DNA from 3 places in the Mesorhizobium sp. M7A.F.Ca.US.006.04.2.1 genome. Region 2 is predicted to be linked to each of the others. Evidence: riboswitches for the same ligand, from Rfam matches in the RefSeq annotation. Region 2 holds a riboswitch; each other region holds the start of a gene.
The links. A riboswitch is a leader RNA that binds a small molecule or an ion and turns the genes downstream of it on or off. The one in region 2 is predicted to bind cobalamin.

Region 1: it holds a riboswitch for cobalamin, as region 2 does, so the genes downstream of both, EN925_RS08545 (aromatic ring-hydroxylating dioxygenase subunit alpha) here and EN925_RS29465 (CbtB domain-containing protein) in region 2, are expected to answer to the same signal.
Region 3: it holds a riboswitch for cobalamin, as region 2 does, so the genes downstream of both, bluB (5,6-dimethylbenzimidazole synthase) here and EN925_RS29465 (CbtB domain-containing protein) in region 2, are expected to answer to the same signal.

Annotation. Positions count from the first base shown of each region.
Region 1 covers NZ_RZQA01000106.1:4,367-10,805, forward strand. The annotation lists gene EN925_RS08520 (glycosyltransferase family A protein) at 1-733, opposite strand, end outside; gene EN925_RS08525 (glycosyltransferase family A protein) at 789-1,541, opposite strand; gene EN925_RS08530 (serine kinase) at 1,538-2,587, opposite strand; gene EN925_RS08535 (PqqD family protein) at 2,636-3,067, opposite strand; gene EN925_RS08540 (hybrid-cluster NAD(P)-dependent oxidoreductase) at 3,237-4,337, opposite strand; gene EN925_RS08545 (aromatic ring-hydroxylating dioxygenase subunit alpha) at 4,363-5,610, opposite strand; cobalamin riboswitch at 5,725-5,927, opposite strand.
Region 2 covers NZ_RZQA01000756.1:176-3,169, reverse strand. The annotation lists gene EN925_RS29470 (CbtA family protein) at 1-756, opposite strand, end outside; gene EN925_RS29465 (CbtB domain-containing protein) at 772-951, opposite strand; cobalamin riboswitch at 987-1,183, opposite strand; gene EN925_RS29460 (MFS transporter) at 1,249-2,448, opposite strand; partial or broken gene EN925_RS29455 (heparan-alpha-glucosaminide N-acetyltransferase domain-containing protein) at 2,672-2,994, shown strand, end outside.
Region 3 covers NZ_RZQA01000121.1:709-7,147, reverse strand. The annotation lists gene EN925_RS09325 (DUF2277 domain-containing protein) at 1-245, opposite strand, end outside; gene EN925_RS09320 (exodeoxyribonuclease VII small subunit) at 356-607, opposite strand; gene EN925_RS09315 (histone deacetylase family protein) at 611-1,537, opposite strand; cobalamin riboswitch at 1,659-1,839, shown strand; partial or broken gene bluB (5,6-dimethylbenzimidazole synthase) at 1,842-2,567, shown strand; gene EN925_RS09305 (hypothetical protein) at 2,690-3,673, opposite strand; gene EN925_RS09300 (TetR/AcrR family transcriptional regulator) at 3,963-4,571, opposite strand; gene EN925_RS09295 (MFS transporter) at 4,692-5,915, shown strand; partial or broken gene EN925_RS09290 (GNAT family protein) at 5,953-6,439, opposite strand, start outside.

The DNA of each region.
Region 1 (6,439 bases), on a different contig from region 2:
CGAGATCCTTGAAGTCGAAAATCCCCTCCACCCGGCGCAAGCTGGGGTCGGCCCGGCGACGCTTCATCGACTTGTGAATGGCGCGCATGAACTCGCGAAAGGGCACATCGGCTTCCTTGGTCATGTTGCCGGGATGACGCCTGTAATAGAGAGCCACCGTATCGGGCATAACGTATTTTGCCTGGCTCTCAAAGATACGCAACAGATAGTCGGTGTCCTCGGCCTGTTTGAAATCCTCGTCGAAACCACCGGTGCGCTCGATGAGGTCTCGCGCGAAGATCCCGGCGGACAGGTGGATCCCCCGCACGGTGATGGAGTGGCTGTCGGCGGCCGGTTCCAGTGTCTCGCCATCTATCTTGTCGACCAGCGTCATGCGCGAATAGGTCAGCTCGAGGCCAGGATCCTCTTCGAAGCAGGCGAGATCCGCCTTGAAGCGGCCTATCGGGGAGATGTCGTCCGAATCGAGAAACGACACCAGACGCGTCTGCGGCAGCAACTGCTTCAGCCCGGCATTGCGCGCCTTGGTGACCCCGCCATTGATCTGCTGGAAAAGACGAATGCATGGGGCCTCGTCGATTAACGACCGTACGACGGCTGCCGAGCCATCGGTCGACCCGTCGTCGATGACGATGATGTCGAGATCGATGTCTTCGCGCTGCCTGAGCAACGAGCGCAGCGCCAGGCCAACGAATTGTTCGCGATTGTAGACCGGCATGATGACGCTCAGCCTCATCGGCGTCTCCAGCAGCGTTGCGGGCTTGGCTGATCCGAGCCGATTGTGTCGAGCATCATGGCATCCGCCAATCGGCGGGACTCTTCAATTCGAAGATGCCCTGGACCTCTCGCCGTGACGGATCGGCCTTGCGCCGCCGCATCGACTTGTGGATTGCACGCAAGTGGTTGCGGACCCTGCCGCTATGTTCCTTGGTGACATTTCCGGCGTGGCGTCGGTAGTAGATCGCGACGGTGTTCGGCAATTCGTAGCGCGGACCGGTTTCGAAGACTCGCAACAGATAATCCGTGTCCTCGGACTGCTCAAAGTCCTCGTCGAAATGGCCGATGCGATCGACAAGCGTTCGACTGAAGAGAGCGGTGCTCAGCGAAATTCCGCGAAGCGTCATGGTACAGCAGTCCGCCTCCGGCTCGAGCTTCTCGTCGTCGATCCGGTCGACCAGCGTCATCAGCGAATAGGTTAGCTCAAGCCCGGAGGTAGCCTCGAAGCGGGCGAGATCGGCCTTGAACCGTCCGGCCAGCGAGATGTCGTCAGAATCCAGGAATGACACGAACTCCGCATCCGGCGGCAGTTGCCGCAGCCCGGCGTTGCGCGCCCTGGCCACGCCCATGTTCGATTGCTGGAAGAGTCGGATGCAGGGGTTTTCGCGCATCATCGAGCGTACGGCCTCAGCAGAGCCGTCGGTCGAACCGTCGTCGATGACGATGATGTCGAGATCGGCGGCGTCCCGCTGCCGCACCAGCGAGCGCAATGCCGAAACGACATAGCGCTCACGGTTGTAGACGGGCATTATCACGCTCAGTTTCACGAAGCGCCCCGCACAAGAAAGTCCGCAATCGTGCCGGCTATCTCCTGTGGCTGCGTCCCCAGCGACAGACGATAGCACGGCAGCAGGCGGGTCAGGTCGCTGAAGAAGCGAAAGCCGCTCTCCCGCTCGCCCGGCATCTGCGCTATGCCGGACGGCGCCAAGGCAATCATGGCATCCCTGCGCGACACCGGCACGATCGAACTTGCCTCGCCTCCGCCGATATGTGGCACCACCAGCGCAACGATGTCCAGAGTTTCGGGCACCGGCCGTGGCGCAATGTCGTCAATGTGAAAAGCATGCTTGCCTTGCCAGTTGAGCGGACCGTGCGCCTTCAGCCGGTGCTTCAGCCCAAGTCGCGCGAATCCCTGGGGATCCTGCTTGAGTGTTGAAAACAACGGGCGGGCAGTCACGCCGTTGGAGAGGTCGACCAGCACATAATCGTCGCCGACGCTGTCCAGCCCGTGGAGGAGGCCGGCGGCGACGGTCCCGGATTTCCCGGCGCCGCCCGCGCCGGCCAGCAGTACGCCCCTGCCTTTGGTGCCGAGCGTCCCCGCATGGGCCAGCCGCATGCCACGTGCCGCATATTCCCAATGGAGGAAGGGGCGCAGCGGCGCTCCCGGCTCCCACGGTGGAAAGGCATCGGCCGAGGCCATCAATTGCACGCCAACGCGACGTTGCGGATCATAGAACTGCCAGAAATCCAGGTCATGGAAATGGTTGCCGCGCAATCCGGCTTCCGCCAGCCTGGTGGCGAAGCCATGCTGCGTGAAGGGTCCTTGGCCCCATCTGGCCGGTGCCGCGATGCCGTCAATGCCGGGATGTGCGACGAAGATGCGGCAGATGTCGGCAGGCGCTCGGTTGTCCGCAGCCGTGACAAAGCCATGAGCGAAGGCATCCGCCAACGCGCCGGCACTCACATGAGTGGTCAACTCCAGATGCGGCAAGCCCACCTTGCAGGTCAGTGGATAATGCGCGGCGCTGCTCTGCGCTTGCGCCAGGACATGACGTGCGTAGTCAGTCAGGTTTTCGAGAGTGACGTTTGGCATGGTCTGCCTGTTCCGGAGCTGTCCGGCAACGAGAGCCTGGCGGGCGCCTCAGTTGGCCTGCTTCACTGCGGGCCAGCCGAGGGGCTCCTCGACCTCGTGGATGGGATCGACGACAATGAGGTCGGCAAGGTCGTCATGGATGTCGACCTTGAGGGGCTCGCCGGCAGCGGCGAGCTGAGCCAGCAATTCGCTGGGAACCGGTCTTGCCACGCCATCGGTTGCGGCCGCCAGCAAACCGAATTCGAGCAATTGTGAAACAAAGCCGTCAATCGCGGCGGCATCGAGGGCGCCAATCCCGGTCGCGGCGCCGACCAGTTCGGAGGCAGGCACGCCGGACGACAGTGCATCCCAAAGCCTGCTGCCTGAATCAGAGAAGCCGAAATATTTACCGGTGGTCAGGTCGAGAACGACGGCTTCGCCATCGAAGGATTCAAAGACGATATCCTTGCTGGCAATGGCATATACGCCGGATTGTCGCATGTTTGCTCCCCGCCGAAGCAGGCCGCGGAGATGATCTTCGGCCCCTACGGTCAACCCCACCGTTGCAGGCGTCTAACCATTTGCAGGGTTTTTGGCAAGATGGCGTAGGCCCGGCCGAGCGCAGCTGCAGGCCGCGCGGGCATGGACAGTCTCTGACCGTGCCTGCCGGTCACGCCTCGATTTCAAGCGCCGAAAGCGGCTTCGAGCAACAGGCGAGGATAAAGCCGTCCTCGATTTCGTGATCGAGGATGCCGCCATTGTGGCTCATCTCGACGTCGCCCGCGACCTTCCTCACCTTGCAGGTGCCGCACAGGCCGAACTCGCAGGCGGCGGGAATCCGCACCCCCGAGGCGCGTGCCGTCTGCAGCACCGTCTGGCCGGCGACGCATTCGGCATCGACATCGGAATGCGAGAACCGGATCGGTGTCACGGCCTCCACGGTGGCAGCGGCGCCGTCTTCCGCCGGCGGCGAGAACGGCGCCGGGATCTCCTCCACGGCAGGCGCGGCAAAGCTTTCCTGATGGTATTTCGTCATGTCGAAGCCGGCTGCGTCCAGCATGCCACGCACGGCGCGCATGAAAGGATCGGGGCCGCAGCAGAAAATCTCGCGCTCGCGGAAATCGGGCGCCAGCAATGGCAGCCGGATCGCGTCGATGCGGCCCATATGGCCGAACCAGCCCTCGCGGCTCGACCGCTCCTCGATCATGAAGCCGAGCGACAGCCCAGGCATGCGGCTGCCGAGCAGTTCGAGCTCCTTGCGGAAAATGATCTCTTCCGGGCGGCGCGCGCAGTTGACGAAGCCGACATCGGTCCATGGCGCGCAGTCGTTCAGCCAGCGCAGCATCGACATCATCGGCGTCACGCCGGAACCGGCCGAAATGAACAGATATTTGGCGGCCGGGTGGCTATGCAGCGAGAAGTCGCCGGTCGGCCCATAGGCCTTGACGTGCGAACCGGGCGTCAGATGGTCGAACATCCAGCGCGTACCGGTGCTGCCCGCCTGCGCCTTGACCGTCACCGCGATCGAGAACGGCCGCGACGGCGAGGACGACAGCGTGTAGGTGCGCATCAGCGGCCCGTCCGATGTCGGCAGTTCCAGAGTCACGAACTGCCCCGGTTTGTAGCGGAACCAGGTCTGGTTGTCGGAGCGGAAGGTGAAGGTCTTCACGTCAGGCGCTTCGTCGCTGACGCCGATCACTTCCAGCACCTGCAGCCTGTCGTTCCAGGGCGTCATCTGGTCGAGATGGCGATAGAGGCCAAGGTCCGTCATCGCATTCATCCTCTTATCCCCTGGGCTAGGCGACGCTGCGCAGGGCCGGCCGGCCGCCTTCGGCAAGGCGCGGCCCGATGAACGACGCGTACCACTCGACGAACTGGATCACGCCGCCCTCATGCAGCTCCGAATAGGGGCCTGGTTCATAGGCAGGCGACAGGATGCCGAAGGCGTTTTCCTCGACGATGCGGCGGTCCTGGTCGTTGGTCTCGGTCCAGACATGGGTGAGCTCAGCGAGGTCGTAGTCGACGCCTTCGACCGCATCCTTGTGGACGAGCCATTTCGTTGTCACCGCGGTTTCCGTGGCACTGATCGGCAGCACGCGGAAGGTAACGGCGTGGTCGCCGAGGATATGGTTCCAGGTCGTCGGATAGTGATAGAGCAGCAAGGAGCCGATGCGGTCGGTTGAAACGCTGTCGGACAGGTTCTTCTGGACCGCCCGTTTTCCCGTCATGGTGTAGCTGACGGCATCGCGCAGCAAGGGCGCGCGGGTGGCGCGGTACTGCCCTGCCGGATCGATGCGGAATTTGCTCGGCAAGCCTGATGCCTCGCATCTGGCCCAGTGTGCGACCATTTCAGGGTCGCTGTCGGCGCCATGGACGCCGGTTATGGTTGGAGCCTCGGGGAAGGTCTTGCACAACTCGGGATGATTGGCGGCGCAGTGGTAGCACTCGCGGTTGTTTTCCCAGACCAGCTTCCAGTTGCCCTTCTCGACGATCGTGCTCTCGAAGGCGATCTTTGCTTCACGCAGCCGGTGCGGCAAAAGATAGGGTTCGATCATCGCCCGCATCGGCGCGAAATCTGCCGGTTCCTTGGCCAGGCAGATGAAGATGTAGCCGCCGACGCTCTCGCAGGCGACCGGCTTCAGGCCGAAATCACTCTTGTCGAAACCGTCGGCCATCTGGCGGGCAAACAGCAGGCGGCCGTCCAGCTCGTAGGTCCACTGATGATACGGGCAGACGAGCTTTGCCGCGGTACCCTTCTCCGTGTTGCACACGCGGCTGCCGCGATGGCGGCAGGAATTGTGGAAGGCGTTGATCTTGCCGTGCTGGTCGCGGACAAGGACGACCGGATAATCGCCGACCTGCACGGTGATGTAGCTGCCCGGCTTCGGCAGTTCGCAATCATGGCCGATGAACAGCCAGTCGCGATACCAGATCAGCTCCATGTCGAGCTTGAAGTAGTCCGGATCGGTGTAGAAGGGCTGCTCCAGCGAAAAGCCTTGCCGGCGCCCCTTCAGGAGCCTCAGCATGTCGTTGCGGATATCCATGTCCTGTCCTCGTTTCTAAGGACTGAACTGGTGGTGATGGAGGAAGGATTGAAACACAGGCCGGCTGTGTGCCGGACATGCGCTATCCACCTCTTGACCGCCCACCGCGATCAGTCGAGTCTAAAAATCTCGGGCTGGTTTCCGGGCTCTGGAGTTGTCCTTGCGGACCATCGCGACACCTTCCCAGGCGGTTGCCCAGTGGTCTCCCGTTGCGACTTGAACTCCACCACCGTTGCGGGGGCAGCGCCGGATTCTGACCGGCTTCCCAATTCTCCGCCTCGTCGTCACGAAGCGGCACCTGAGATGGTATGATCTAACCACGATCGCGGGCGCGCCGTCGGCATGAAAACGACATCGTATCCATGCGGCGCGACACGGCATGCGAAACGCTACTGCAGCTCGTCGCGGGCCGAGATCCCACCTCCCGGGCGGCCATTTGCCGGCTGCGATCTTCCCGAATCCGACCCTTCGCGGGGGGTCAAAAAAGGTTAATGGTTTCGAAAAGTGACTATTAGCTCGCCCTAAAATCGAACCGAACGGTTCGTTTCTGTTGACGGTGCGTGCAGGACGGTGTGAACGCTGGGCCTCTGAAACAGTCAGTGATCCATCAGGTGGCTACACCTAACACACTGATATGAAGAAGAAAAATGCATCCTTAGATTCCATTGGCACAATTTCAAGGTGGGGATTCATGGTCCACACGGAACAACTTCGTGATTGGAAAAGACGACCTTGCCCTCCCACATCGGGGCTGTCCGAACGACGCGATTTCATTTCCAAGACACGCCGCTAGACGGACGGAAAAAAGACGATACTGGAGTACCAAAAA
Region 2 (2,994 bases):
GCGCAGGCTGGTCGCGGTGCCGGTGAAGCGGCCGCGCACCACGCCGACAACCGCGCCGAGCACCAGCCAGAACACCAGATTGGTCACGGTCACCGCCACCACGAACTGGTGATGCAGCCCTTCCGGAATCGCCGTCTCGTAACTGTCGGGCTGCGGTGCCCCGACAACATGCGGTGCGACGATCAAAAGGACGGCAAGGATCGCCAGCGGCAGCGACTTGCGGAACGCGATCAGGCCGAGACCGGCAGCGGTTGCCGCCACCGTTGCCCACCACCAGATCTGGCGCTGGGTGAGATCGGCGGCCGGCATGGCCGGCAGTTCCGGCGGCAGGCCGAGGCCCGGTGCCAGCGTGAACACGGCAAAGCCGGCCAGGCCCCAGAACACGCCCTGGCGCCAACCACCGATGCCGCCGGCGAATTCGGAAACCGCGACCAGGATCAACCCGAAGCCGATGCCGGTGACGATGTTGGCAAGCACGCTGAAGGCGAAACGCTCGAAACCGTCTGCCGGCGCCCAGCCCTCGTCTTCCGCCGCAGCAGTCGCTTCGGCAGGGGCCGGAGCGGCTGTGCTCATGGCATTGCTATTCGTTGCTGCCGGAGCGGCATGGTCATGGTGATGCCCGCCGCCCGCCTGTTCGTAGACCTCCGCCTTCAGGATCAGCGGCACGGTCGCATAGGCCTGCATGCAGGCAAGAACGACGCCGGCCACGAGCCCTGCGATCGCCGCGATGAACACGACGTTGCGAAACAGGTTCATGATGTCAGCCCCTCGTCAGTGGCAGGGAAATGCCATCGAATGGCGATAGTCGTGAGCCGCATTGTGGACCGCATCGATATGCGAGAAGCCGACAAAGCCCATCACGAAAATGCCGAGCAGCGCGGCAAGCGCGAGCTGCATGAAGCGCGACTGCGAGGAGACGGAAGCGCCGAGGGAGACGGAAGCGGTAGTCATGTCTTGTCCTTTCGCCCTCCACCCGAGGGCATCGAAGTCAGTTTCCTGTCGCCGGCAGGTCTCCTGGCTCACGGATCAGCGTCCTTCCCCACCTTCCCGAAGAAAAATCTTCAGTGGCATATGGAGAGGACTACCGCACACAGTTGCGGGGGCAGCCACGGCATTGGGCGAAATCCGCCCTTACCGCATTCCCTCTTGGCTCCAAAATGGAACCGGCGACACCGGCGACTATAGGCAGAATCCTCGCGTCCGGCAAACCAAATTCCGCCGGCGACCGTTGCGAATGCGCCATGAAGGTCAAAGCGATTTCGGCAGATAGCGCCACGTCACGAAGCCGCAGACCGCCGCCAGCAGGCCCAGCGTGACGAACACCGAGCCCAGGCCGAAGAAGGCCAGCACCACCGAATAGACCAGCGGCGGCGTCAGCTCGGAAAAGTCGAGATAGGTGCGATAGACCGCCGCCATCTGCGATCTTTCATAGGAGCGCACCGAGCGCATGAAGGCGGTCGAGCCGAGCGCATCGAGCGCAATGGTGAAGAAGGCGCCGCAGAGCAAGAAGGCGCCGGTGAGCAGCGGCACGGTTTCGCCGACGAAGCCCGCCGCCAGAAGCGCGACCGACATGGCGAAATAGGCAAATGTCATGGTCCTGCGGCCGCCAAAGCGCTTTCCCGCCTTGCCCCAGAAAATCGCCATGAACAAAAGCGCGTTGCCGGCCGAAACCAGCAGGCCGCCGGCCAGCTTGCCCTCACCCGTAATGACCATGAACAGCGGCCCATAGACGAAGAACGTCGTCCAGAAACAGGAGCGCCCAAACGCGATCAGCCAGGCCAGCCTGAGCCTGGGCTGGGCGATGAAGCGGCCGATATTGGCGAGCGGATTGGCTGGTCGCGTCTTGCCGGGACGGATCGACGGGTTGTCGCCGAGCCGGTAGGTCCAGAACAATGCCAGCAGCGCTAACGCGAACACGGCCACCGCGCCATGCGCGGCATAGACGCCGAAGCGCGTGTAGAGGAAGATGCCGAGCGTCGGCCCACCGGTCCAGGCCAGCATCGACCACGCCATGCGCAGCGATTCGGCCTGCATGAAGTCGGTCTTGCGGATGTGGTCCATGATGTAGAGGTTGAGCGTGATCGACAGCGCGCTGGCTCCCATCACCCGGCACAGCATGCCGGCCAGTTGCCCGGCAAGCGTGTCGGTGACGAAGAACAGCGAGCCGATGGCCAGCAGGCAGGCGCCCGCCGTGTAGACCCAGCGCCGGGCGAAACGGCGGATCAGCATCGGCATGAACAATGTCACCGACAGGCCGAGCATCGCCACGACGGTGTAGAGGATCGAGACGATCTGCTCGTTGTGCAGGATCTCGTAAGCTTGGATCGGGATGACGCTCGACACCGTGGCGCGGGCGAAGGATTCGACCGCATAGAGCGAAGCGAAGGTGCGCGCGTCCGCGGCCTTGAGGGCCGGTAGCCAGATCGGATGGCGCACATGGGTGGACATTGCTTTCCCCGAAGCAGATTCACCGGGTCAAATCTGCCGTGGCGACCTCAGCGCCAATAAGAGGAAACCGACGTGCATCCGGCAAAAGCGAAGCCGGCCAAAGGCTTTCCGGCACTGGCCCAATGCCGCGGCTGATCCGGCGTTATCGGCAGGGTTGCCGGTCTTCTTTTGTCCTGGGCAACCGTGATAGTCCTCCAGCGGGGCTGAATCAGAATGCGAGACCATGAGCATCCAAACGCCGACCGCGCCCGTTCAGGATCGACCAAAGCGCATCGTCGCCATCGACATCGTGCGCGGCATCGCGCTGATCGCCATGGCAAGCTACCATTTCACCTGGGATCTGGAGTTCTTCGGCTACACCGATCCCGGCCTGACCGCCTTCGGCTGGTGGAAGATTTACGCGCGCTGCATCGCCTCGACCTTCCTGTTCTTGGTCGGCGTCAGCCTGTATCTCGCCCACGGCCGACAAATCCGCTGGAACGGCTTTTGGAAGCGGTTCGCCATGGTCGCCGGAGCCGCGATCGCGATTTCGGTCGTCACCCGCAT
Region 3 (6,439 bases), on a different contig from region 2:
TTTGCCCGCAGCTTGGCCGCCACCTCTTCGCGATTGCGCGGATGCTGATGGGTTTCCAGGGAATCGAGCAGTTCGCGCGCCGAGGCCGCGATGGCGTCGACGGCATGATCGAAGGCGTGCTGGTTCTGCTTCGAGGGTCGCGTCGTTCCGCTCAGCTTGCGGACGAACTGAAGGGCCGCGTCGCGCACCTCGTCATTGGTTGCCGGCGGATCAAAATTGAACAGGGTCTTGATGTTTCTGCACATCGCTTCCGTATCTCCTCTTGTCCTTGAGCTGTTTCAATCGGAACGAGTTATAGCCTCGATCATGATCATGTCCAAAAACCGGTGAGGCGAGGCCATCGTTCGGACCGGCCTCAATCCGCGTCGAGCGGCTCCGTTCCAACCGGCTTGCCGTCGCGCGACAGCCTGATCTTCTCGACCTTGTCCTCGGCGGCCTTCAGCAGCCGGTCGCAATGCGCCTTCAGCGCCTCGCCACGTTCATAGATCCTGATCGACTGGTCGAGCGGCACGTCGCCACGCTCCAGATCATCGACGATCTTCTCCAGCGCATCGAGTGCCTGCTCGAAGCTCATCGCCTTGACGTCTTCGTTGGTCTCACCAGCCATCATTCATCCTTTCATCAGTCGCCCGACATGGGCGGCGACCGAAAATGCCAATCCCTGCAGATCGTAGCCGCCCTCGAGCAGGCTTACGAGCCGGTTGCCGCTGTGGCGTGCCGCGCGCTGCATCAACTGGCCGGTCGCCCAGTCGAAATCATCCTCGGTCAGATTGATCTCGGCCAGCGGATCGCGGTGGTGCGCGTCGAACCCGGCCGAAATGATGATCAGGTCGGGCGCGAAATTGTCGAGCGCGGGCAGGACGCGCGACAGGAAGGCATCGCGAAACACTTCGCTGCCGGTCTGCGGCGCCAGCGGTGCGTTGACGATATTGCCGGCGCCCGTTTCGGTCTTCGCTCCGGTGCCGGGATAAAGCGGCATCTGGTGTGTCGAGCAATAGAGCACCGAGGGATCGTCCCAGAAAATATCCTGCGTGCCATTGCCGTGATGCACGTCCCAGTCGACGATGGCAACGCGCTCGACACCGTGTTTCTTCTGCGCATAACGCGCCGCGATCGCCGCCGTGTTGAACAGGCAGAAGCCCATGGCCGTGGTCTTTTCGGCATGATGGCCGGGCGGCCGGGCGGCGACGAAGACGTTGTCGGCGCGGCCCGAAAAGACATCATCGACGGCGGCGTTGGCGGCGCCGATCGCGGTGATCGCCGCTTGCCAGCTCTTCGGACTGGCAGTGGTGTCGGCATCGATGCGGGCAATCCCCTCGTCGGGGATGGCGGCGCGCACGCGGGCGACGAAATCGGCGGGATGCGCGTAGAGGATGGTGGCCTCGTCGCCTTCCGGCGCCTGGATACGATCGAGCGCGGCAAAGGCTTCCTCATCGAGCACGCGCTCGATGGCGCGCAGGCGGTCGGGCCGCTCGGGATGTCCGGGCGGCGTGAGATGCTCGAGGAAGATCGGATGCGTGTAGAGACGGGTGGTCATCGTCCTAATCTAGTGACCCCGATCGACAAAGGCCATGCACGGGCGGCCGATGACTGGGGAAAATCGCGCCTGCGTCCATTCGTGTCGCCGCAGGCATTGGCCCCGCCGGCGCTTCGGCGTAAAGTCCTTGGTACTGCCTGGTGCCCGCCGCAAGCGGGAGAATCGGGAACACGGTTGAATTCCGTGGCGTGCCCAACGCTGTGAGGGGGACCGCGCCGGTAAATGCCACTGTCGATGACGGGAAGGCACCGGACGCGGGTTGATCCCAAGCCAGAAGACCGGCCTGGCAGGCATCGTCATCCGCATGGTCGGGCGGGTGGCATCAGAGCGACGTGCGTCCATTTGGACGCACAGCGTACGCTCTGACCGTTTTGAATCTGCAATCGCAAGGGGACAAGCGATGCCGGAACATATGACCGCTGCCATTGACGATGGATTCGACCAGAATGCGCGCGATGCGGTCTATCGCGCCATGTTCACGCGGCGCGACGTGCGCAGCCATTTCCTGCCCAACGCGATCGATGACGACGTGCTGGCGCGGCTGCTGCTTGCCGCCCATCACGCGCCATCGGTCGGCTTCATGCAGCCATGGAATTTCATTGTCATTCGCGATGCCGGACGACGAGCGGAGGTGCGCGACCTGTTCCTGGCCGCGCGCGAGCAGGAACTGCCGGCGATCGAGGCGGAAAAACAGGCGCTGTACCGCAAGCTCAAGCTGGAAGGCATCTGCGAAAGCGCGCTCAACATCTGCATCACTTGCGACCGGCAGCGCTCGAAGGGTTCGCCGCTGGGACGCTGGCACAATCCGGAGATGGATCTCTACAGCACCGTCTGCGCGGTGCAGAATTTCTGGCTGGCCGCGCGTGCCGAGGGCGTTGGCGTCGGCTGGGTGAGCATCATCGAGGCTGAGGCGCTGAAGCGGCTGTTGGCCATTCCGGATCACGTAACGCCAATCGCCTATCTCTGCGTCGGCCGTGTTTCCGAGTTCGCTTCCAAACCGGACCTTGAAACGCATGGTTGGGGACGGCGGCTGCCGCTGCCGGAACTGATCATGAGCGAGACGTTTTCCGGGCAAGGCGAGGCACAGCTCAAGTCCACCGTGGCGCGCCTCAACACCGTTTCTGCCTCACCAGACACCACCTGCCCGGCCGATCAGGGTGTGGCGCCGGCCGTACCCCAGCGCGAACCGCCGAAGGAGGCGAGCGCCTTGTCCTTGAGCTCCCTGAACTTCGACGACGCCTCGGCCAACCGGGCGTCCCAGGCCGGATCCGGCACCTGGCCCGCGATGGTCTTGAAATAGACCTGCATCAGGCAAGCGATGGCGAAAGGCTCGATGAAGGCCGCCTTGAACGCCCAGGCGAAGACGATGGCGAGCACGAAGGCCCAGCCGGCGAGCTGGCCGGGCATCAGGAACAGAATGGCGCCGGCAGGCGCCAGCATCATCAGAAAGATGACGAACGACACGCCCCACATGATGACCGCCAGCCAGACGGCGTTCTTGACCATGACCTTGCCGTTCTGGGCATAGAGCACGACGCCTTGGCGCGCCGTCTCGAAGGGTGAGGCTGAATTGATGCGGATGTTGTAGCCGAGGATGATCTCGTCGACATAGGTCAGCGACAGGCGGATCACCGTGTTGATGAAGGAGACCAGGCCGCTCAGGCCCGGTATCGGCAGGAAGGCGGCGATACCGCCGAGCAGGCCGGTGATGGCGCGGATGGCACCCTTGACGAGTTGGTCGACGACGAAAAGGATATTGGCCTCGGCAAAACGCTGGGTGACGACATCCCTGGCGTAGGCGATCTGGTCCTGACCGCCGGGAATGTCGCGGCCGTCGATCAGATGAACCATGACGGCGATGTGGCCGGCCTTGACGATATAGAGGATGTATTCACGGATCCAGTAGACCGCGATCGAGACGATGCCAAACCCGACCACGCCGCCCCACAGGGCAAAGGACATGGGCCCGTCGGGATCGGTGGAGATATGGCCGACACCATAGCCGACCGAGGCACCGGTGCCGGTCGCCATGATGTAGGCCAGCGTGATGCCGAAATAGACGATCATACGAAAGACGATGAACGGCCAGGTCCGCATCATGATGGACACCGACCGGCCGATCTCGAAATCCCACATGTGCCCCGAATCTCCGCCTCAGAGATGGTGGAAGAGGATGAACTCAACCCGACGATTGTCAATTGCCGGCCCTGGCACCACAGGGCGACGAATTCTGGGCAACGGTTTTCTTTCGCAGCCTTTCGCCGGCGCATTGTCTGACGGAGCATCAAACGAAAAACCCGCCTGTGCGGCGGGTCACCGGCGCAAATCAGCACCATGGACGAATATGTACCTTAGCTGAGGGCAGGTGTCGAGAAAAAATTCCTATCGGGAACAGCTGCCGGCACGAAAAGCTCCGGTGGGAACTTCAATTCGACTGCGGATCCGGCTTCTTGAGCAGGCCTTCGAGCAGTTGCTTGAACGCCGTCACCACCTTCTTGGACGTCGCTTCGGGGTCGTCCGAATTGGCGATCCGTTGCGCTGCCTGGCTGCTCGCTCCGTTGATCAGTCGCGAGGCCGTCTCGGGGTCGAGGCTCGAGACAACGACCCCCTCCTCCTGCAGCGCGGTCAGATGGTCGGTCATTGACACGATGCACGCACTGGCATTCGGCCATTGCGCTGGATCCCCCAGCACGGCCGGGCCATCCCGGAACATGATGCGCTGGATTTCCGGCTCCAGCGCCATCTCGATATAGGTCGAGCACTCGTCGACGAAATGCTGCCAGCGGGTCGGCGCTCTCGACGCGACCTCATTGATGCGCGCCGCCATCTCGCCGTCGATCTGGGCTATGACCGCCTGCAGCAGCCCCTTCTTGTCGCCGAAATGATGATAGAGCGCGCCGCGCGTCAGCCCGGCCGAAGCGGTGAAATCATCCATCGAGGCTTCCGCATAGCCTGTTGTGCCGAAGGCATGGCGGGCCGCCGCGATCAGCTTTGCGCGCGTCTCGGCGATCATCTCCTTGCGGGGTCTGTGCATGGCTTCTGGCCCTATTCACATACGTAACGTATGCCAATTGACATACGCGGCGTATGCTCTATTTAACAAGCATACGCTTCGTATGTAATTGCCGAATCGTCCTTTGTCGAGGAACCACCCATGCAAAATCCCTATTCGGAAATCTTTCGTGCCCCCGGAGCCAAGGGCTTTGCGGCCGCCGGATTCATGGCGCGCCTGCCGATCGCCATGGCGCCCATCGGCATCGTGGCGATGCTGTCGCAGACGCGTGGCGAATACTGGCTGGCCGGAGCCGTCTCGGCAACATACGCGCTGGCCAACGCTTTCGTTGCGCCGCAGATATCCAGACTGGTGGACCGCCTGGGCCAGACACGGATCGTCGTGCCCACCACCATCATCGCGGTGCTGGCTTTCGCCGTCCTGATAGCGGCGGCCAACCAGGACTGGCCGGTGTGGACGCTGTTCGTGTCGGCCCTACTGGCCGCGGCCATGCCAAGCATGCCGGCGATGGTGCGGGCGCGCTGGACAGAGATTTTCCGCGGACGGCCGCAGATGAACACCGCATTCGCCTTCGAGTCCGCGGCCGATGAACTGGTCTATATCGCCGGGGCATCGCTATCGGTCGGTCTCAGTGCTGCCCTGTTCCCGGAAGCCGGCGTTCTGGTGAGCACATTATTTCTCGCATTCGGATCAGCGGCCTTCATCCTGCAACGCTCGACGGAGCCGCAAGTGCGGCCGGTGGACCATGGCTCAAGCGGCTCGGCGATCCGCCTGCGGCCGGTTCAGATCATCACCTTCGCCCTGATCTTCATCGGCGCGACCTTCGCGACGACGGAAGTCAGCACCGTGGCGATCACCAAGGAGCTTGGCCAGCCCGGCGCCGCCAGCCTTGTCATCGGCGTTTATGCGCTGGGATCGTTCGTGCTCGGTATCATCGTCGGCGCGCTCAGCCTGAAGGCGCCGCTGCAACGCCAGCTCGCCATCGCAGTCGCCCTCGTCGCGCTCGGCACGCTGTTGCCGCTCACCGCCGACACCGTGCCACTGCTGGCGCTGACTGTGTTCATCAGCGGCGTGGCGATTTCGCCGACCTTCATCACCGCCTTCGGCCTGATCGAGCGGCATGTGCCGGAGGCGATGCTGACCGAAGGCATTACCTGGGTCATGACCGGCATCGGCATCGGCATGGCGCTCGGCTCGTTCGCGGCCGGCGCGGTGGTCGATGCGTTCGGTGCCCAGAACGGGTTCTGGGTCTCTGTGGCTTCAGGCACGATCGCGCTGGCCACGGTGCTGCTTGGCCAGCGCAGCCTTGCCACGGCTGAGTGCGAGATGGACGGATGCGAAGCAGCCGCGATTGCTGCGGAATAGTTCCGGCGCGCCCGGGCCTTAGGCCGGGCGCGCCGCTCTAGGCGGCCGGGCCTGAAATATTGACTCTTCTTGGGTGCGCCAATGCCAAAACTATCGTTGGCGCCCCGTGCAGCATCACCTCTTTTTCGAAGACGAAGCCACATTTCTCCAGCACCCGTCGCGAAGCCGGATTGGCGGGGCGGACGATGCCGACAACCCGATCGGCACGCAAGGGGCCGAACGCGGTGCGCAGTGCTTCCATCACCGATTCCGTGGCATAGCCATGTCCCCAGCTCGCCGGATGAAGATGATAGGACAGGTTCAGACCGTCGAAATCCGCCGATACCGTGACGCCGCCGAAGCCGACCAGCTTTTCATCCGCCTCGACCGCCCAGCGGCCAAAGCCGTGCTTGTCCCAATGACCGATGTCGCGCGTCAGCCGCGCGGCGCTCTGCTGGGCTGTATCCGGGACAGGGTCCGGACGATGAGCAACAAGCTCCCGGCGCGAAAAGAGGTCGATCAGGAAATCCAGATCAGCCTCTCTT